One region of the Anabaena sp. WA102 genome, then DNA from elsewhere that is predicted to be linked to it. Evidence: predicted binding sites of a transcription regulator. Region 1 holds the regulator's gene; the other holds the start of a gene.
The links. Region 1 encodes NtcA, which controls nitrogen genes in cyanobacteria. Its sites were predicted from a motif close to TNTGTANNNNNNNNTACANA; they were not measured.
Positions count from the first base shown of each region.

Region 1 (3,220 bases):
CTTAGCGGACCTACAGTATAAGTATTTTCTGCGGCTACAGCTTTGATTTCTACTTCCTGTTCCGTTTGCTGTAATTGGGTAACAAAGCGCGGAAAAGTTCCTTCTATTTGGACACTTTCGACAATTCCCGCATTGCGGGCGCGAAACTGGGAAGCGGAAATTAGTAAATCTAAGCGTTGACGCATTTGTTCAGATGTCATATTTTTTAAATCCGCTGTAGTAGTAGCCAGCACTTCCCCTGATGAAAATACGAGTTGATTTCTCGCTGCATCTGCAAAAAATTCTATTTGCTTTTCACCTCTGACATAGTTACCTGCGGAGAAAATTCGGACTACATATTCTCGACCATCTTTAATTTGTGCAACTAGTGCTTTAACCTGATCTTTAGTGACACGGAGTATTTCTTTATTAGCCGGAATAGCACCAGGTTCAGTTAATTGAATATTGGCATTGCGGTTAGCTTCCTGAAGAATTTGGATAATTGCCTGCTGTGCTGCATCAGGCTTGTCTACAGTAATTAATCCTGCCGCTATTACTTGACCCTTTACTAAGGCTAGTTTACCCAAGCGGAGGTCACGGTAGGACTGATAATATTTTTCTAGTCTGGCTACTTCCTGCTCTAAAAATTGTTGTTGTTTCTCTAATTCTTTTAAGCGAGATTCTCTAGTCATAATAACTTCTTCCCGCTGTTTAATTTCGAGGTTACGATTTTGAATAAGTTTATCTAATTTAACAATTTTGCGATCGCGTTTTTCAATTACCGTCTTCGCTTCATCAATTGCCTGTTTTGCTTCAGCGTATAATCTTTTCCGTTCCGCCTTTAACTCTTCTACTGCCGTTTGTAATGTTTGTCGCTGATTATAAAGAGTTTGTAATTCACTTCTTGCCTGTTGATACTGAATCACAATTCCACCAAGATGGCTTTGAGTTGCATTAAGTCGGGCTTGGGTTTTGGCTTGCTGATTAAGAGTGCGATTGAGTTGAGCTTGTGTGGTCTTTTGTTTAGTATTTGCTGCCTGTAATGACTTATTAATTTTCTGTAATTCTTCCTGTGCTTGACTTTGTTCTTGTTTGGCTTTATTTAACTCACTCTCAACCTGACTTTTTTGCGCTTCTGCGATTTTTAGTTGTTCCCGCTTGTTCCCCAAATCTCTTTGAATATCCTCTAATTCAAATACGCCCTTTCGCAATCCGCCATCAGCCGCAAAGAGAATTGCTAAAGTTGATGCAGAAATTAGACCGCCTGTAAAAATAGTCACAATTACAGCAGTTTTTTTCGGACGTAAATTGAAAAGTGAGAGACGAGCTTTGCCAACTCGTGTGCCGATGCGATCGCCAACGGTAGCAATTACGCCTCCCAAAATAAGAATTGCTGCAATAAGGATGTACCCGGTGGCCATTTTTAACTACCGCAATGCTGACCGATACAGCCTACTACGTTCAACCATTGTCTGTGAGTAAATGGAGTTAGGCCAAAGTAGGAATTATACAATTTTGAGACTTTCCTCCACATTAACGGTTTAATCTCTATGGTAGTGACGCTACTTAGGGAGACCCTAAGACCGCATTACCTCAAAAATAGAAGCCGTGCCAACTCCATTTACCCATAACTTTTAAGTAAATTGCTTACTTAAAGCAACAGGTTTATGCACAGTAATCTTCTTTTTATGAATGGAAATCATTTTCTTCTCGCGTAGATCTCCCAGCAGTCTAGTGACTGTAACGCGAGTAGAGCCAATTGCCTCAGCGATCGCCTGATGGGATAACTTCAGATCAATGGTAATACCATCAGCGCAAGGAACGCCAAAATCTCGACAAAGAATCAACAAGAAACTAATTAACCTTGAACCCATATCACGGTGAGCAAGAGTTTCAATCATCATCTCCGTCTGCAAAATCCGCGAAGAAAGACCTCGCAGCATTAACATTGATAACTCTGGGTTTTCCTTCAGTGCCTGTTCAACTTGTTCAATTGGGGCTGAAAGTAATTCTACAGTAGTAAATGCCACTGCATGATAAAATCGATCAGACTTATTGCCTGTCAGCAACGACAGCACACCAAAGACGCTATTTTCTCGCAGCAGAGCCACCGTTATTTCTTCTCCTGCCTCGTACACCCTTGAGAGTTTCACAGCACCCTTGAGAAGAAAATAAACTCGTTCAGCAGGATCTCCCGGAAAAAAGATCGTCTTGTTCCGTTCAAATGTTTCCACAACCGGAGGAAAAGCCCCGGTCGCCATTTGACGAAAAACATTTGCTAGGGCTTTATCTTGTGTCACTATCATTTCTCCCTTCCCCTACCCAATGCCAGAAAAACAAAAACTAATTACCTAAGAATACACCCGAAAAATCAATAAATCACCATTAACCTTGCTGTTTTTTCCTATACCTAAACGCGGAATTCCTAGCCTTCCGTTTATAATGATACATAATTGTTGTTCCGTTTAGCTAGTAATTATTGATAAGTAGTTTCACCAATTATACTCCAAAAGTTTTGCCTCTAAAAATTGTCAATTTCTTGAGAATTTTTGTAAACATGGGCATGATTTTTTGGGGCTTACTGCTTGCTTATGGAGCATTTTGGAAAATCCCTAGCCCAATGCAGTCAAACTAGGCTCAGATTCTAGTATGCTCCTAATGATGAATTAAATTAGCAATTTCTATGCTCAATCTATCTGGAAAAAATGCCCTAGTTACAGGTATTGCCAATAACCGTTCTATCGCTTGGGGAATTGCCCAACAACTACACAAAGCCGGGGCTAATTTGGGCATTACCTACTTGCCAGATGACAAGGGTAAAATGGAAAAAAAAGTTTCTGAATTGGTAGAAACGCTCAGTCCTAGCCTATTTCTGCCCTGCAATGTTGAAAATGACGAGCAAATTCAATCTACTTTTGAAACCATCCGGCAAGAATGGGGGAAAATAGATATTCTAGTGCATTGTTTAGCCTTTGCAAAAAAAGAAGATTTGACCGGAGGTTTTAGTCAAACTTCTCGTTCTGGTTTCAATACGGCTCTGGAAGTTAGCACCTATTCACTGGTACAGTTAAGCGGTGCAGCTAAACCTTTAATGACTGAAGGCGGAAGTATTATTACTCTTACATATTTGGGAGCAGTTCGAGCAATTCCTAACTATAATGTCATGGGTGTGGCTAAAGCTGGTTTAGAAGCCAGTGTTCGCTACTTGGCAGCGGAACTCGGACCCGATAATATTCGCGTC
Region 1 covers NZ_CP011456.1:1,936,269-1,939,488, reverse strand. Annotated here, with positions in the region: gene AA650_RS08555 (DUF3084 domain-containing protein) at 1-1,400, opposite strand, end outside; gene ntcA (global nitrogen regulator NtcA) at 1,614-2,285, opposite strand; gene fabI (enoyl-ACP reductase FabI) at 2,663-3,220, shown strand, end outside.

Region 2 (3,220 bases), 590 kb from region 1:
TCAAAGAATTTTGGAAACATATATAACGGCTGTGACATCATACTTAAGCCGTTCAAAATCATCGCCTTTACCACCTGACCTGCACTGACTTTTTCTCCTGGCTCTGAACCTACTAAATTATTAATTATTTCTACAATCCCTATTGAATCTACTATTCCTGCTACTATCCCTAAATGGTCTATCTTCTTCAATTCCAGGTCTTTTGTACTAAACATGGTAACAGAAACTCCATATAAGTATCTGTTACCATGTTCTCATTTTTCTGTTGATTTAAAACGTTTTTTTAGTTTTTTATAGTCATTGAGGATAAAGCTTTCAACGATTGTGGACTAAGTTTTCCATCACAATCACCTCAGAATCAAAATTTTGTACTTAGTCGTTTTTATTGACTGTATATCTGCTTTAATAGTAGTTATTCCTATTTAGCTTCAATAAATTTTAGTCAACCCTCACAAGCATTAGTTCTTATGTACTAAATATATCGGTTTTCTTGGGGTGTGACACTTGGGGGTGCGGAATGTGGGTTCCAAAACTTCAAAGTTGCTGATTGCAAAATGAAGTGGTTGAAGATCGGCATTTTGTGCCATAATGAATTTGACTCCTATTTGTTCTAAGGAATTGGAGTTCCTGATTCGCCAAAATCAGAAAAAGTATATTAAAAATGACTGTCAGCGTGGCTACCAGCTAGGCTGGCATTTAATTTAATGAATGTATAGATGTATAAGTAAAAAGCTCTATTACACCCACGTTCTAAGAGTAGCACTCAATGTGGATGACTGTCAATGGAATTATGGAATTTTTGCACAAACCGATCATTATCATATTTATTATATGTTGACATAATCATAAAAGATTGTCAACAGATTACCCAAGATACAACTAAAACCCTTATCCCGTAATAAATACTGGCATCATTTATTAACATTTTAGGTATTTTTTATAATGTCTGGCTTTTTGCCTTTATTTTTGAACATAGTTTTGATGTTTAATTAATAGTTCGGCATACGATAGGACTCTTATTTGATTTCTGAACAGAATTTCAGATAAAACCCTTATTTAACGCGATTTTCCCTCTCAGTATACGTTCAAGATTCAAGGTTGATTGTTTTGGTTGTGCGATTTGCGGCCACTGCCTAACCTTCAATCTGACACCTGATTGCTTGATTAGTTAATCTAAAACTCTGTCAATTCGTTAAAAATAGATCCCCGACTTCTTTGAGAAGTCGGGGATCTGAGTCTTACTTAATCACAAGTATCAAATTAAACAGCAGTTAATTCTGGAGTCGGACGCTTACTGTTACGGATATTGGTAATCGCCTCAGCATAATCAGGAGCATTGAACACAGCCGAACCCGCTACAATAGCATTAGCGCCAGCTTCCAAAACTTGCCAAGTATTATTAGCTTTGAGTCCCCCGTCAACCTCAATCCAAGGATCTAAACCGCGTTCATCGCACATTTGACGCAACTTGCGGATTTTAGGTACTACGCTAGGAATAAAGCTTTGACCACCAAAACCGGGGTTAACGCTCATAATTAGCACTAAATCGCACAATTCTAGGACATATTCAATTAACTCCAAAGGTGTACCCGGATTGAGTACAACTCCAGCTTTCTTACCGAGTTCTCTGATTTGTCCAAGAGTGCGGTGCAGGTGAGGAGATGCGTTGTGTTCTGCGTGGATAGAAATAATATCAGCACCGGCTTTAGCAAAACCTTCTACATACTTTTCTGGTTCCACAATCATCAAGTGGACATCCAGTGGTTTGGTTGTAACTGGACGAATCGCCTCCACAATCAGAGGACCTATTGTAATATTAGGGACAAAACGTCCATCCATTACATCAACGTGAATCCAATCTGCTCCCGCTTTGTCTACGGCGCGAATATCGTCACCCAGACGGCTAAAATCTGCTGATAGGATAGATGGAGCGATAACTATAGGCTTTTGAGATGAATTTTGGGTCATGGCTAGTGGGTTTTAAGCGTCTTCGTCTGTAGGCATTGTAACAAAATATGGAGAAATTATTAAAAATTAATTCAAAATTCAAATTTTTCAGAAAACTTTTCCCTGTTCCCTAAAAATATGAGTAAAAATTGGCTACTTTTTTGGAGTGTAGGTTTTTCTTGCTTGACTTTACCCGTCTGTGCTGGGGTGAAGTTGGCAAATTTTTTAGGTGCTAATGGTATTGATGCGCTGAAGCTACATCAAGCTCCTTATAATTTGACTGGGCGGAAAATTGCCATTGGTCAAGTAGAAATTGGTCGTCCGGGGATGTTTGGCTGGGATAAAGCCGTATCTAAAAATCGGGCTGTATCTCCATTTGCAGTGTTTTCACGCAACGTCCCGGCTAAATCAAATGTTGGTGTTGATCCTCATGCTTATAATGTTTCTGGCGTGATGGTGAGTCAAGATAAGGCTTTTCCTGGTGTCGCACCAAACGCCAGACTGTATTCTTCTGCTGTCGGATCTACAAAAAAAATCGGTCAACCAGAGGAGTGTCTGTCAGCACAACATATTGCATTACAAAATGGTGGTGATGTGCGGGCGATTAATTTTAGTTTTGGTGAACCTCTTGAACGTGATCCTCGACCAGAAGCTATGTTAGATGGTAATGCTTTACTAACATTATGTATTGACTGGTCTAGCCGTGTTCATGATGTTGTCTATTCCATTGCTGGTAATCAAGGCAAAGGCGGGATTCCTATTCCTACAGATAATTTTAACGCAATTAATGTGGCTTTTTCTTCAGAACGCGAGGGAATTTTTAATAAAGTTCACGTTTCTAATTTGGCGAGTATTAATCAAGGTATAGAAAATCGTTTAGCAGGGAAGGAATTTAATATTGGGGGGAGAAGTGCAATTAGTTTGGTTGCTCCTGGGACGAATATTCCTTTACTTAATCCTGATGGTAAGTTAAATAAATCTACAGGTACGAGTTTTGCTGCACCGCAAGTTACGGCTACTGTGGCTTTATTACAGGAATTTGTGGATAGACAGTTACGAATTAAACAAGCAAATTGGACTATTGATGCTCGTCGTCATCAAGTCATGAAAGCAATATTACTTAATTCTGCGGACAAGATTCAAGATAGTGGTGATGGTTTACGGTTGGGAATGACGAGGACTTTAATTGATAAACAAAATCAAGATTGGTTAGTTTCTAATGCTTACAAAAATTCCAAAATTCCCCTGGATGCTCAAATGGGAGCAGGTCATT
Region 2 covers NZ_CP011456.1:1,344,331-1,347,550, reverse strand. Annotated here, with positions in the region: gene AA650_RS05720 (IS1634 family transposase) at 1-215, opposite strand, end outside; gene rpe (ribulose-phosphate 3-epimerase) at 1,261-1,968, opposite strand; gene AA650_RS05710 (S8 family serine peptidase) at 2,086-3,220, shown strand, end outside.
Region 2: a site for NtcA is predicted at 1,994-2,013, ahead of rpe (ribulose-phosphate 3-epimerase). Genes of this name have one in related genera too.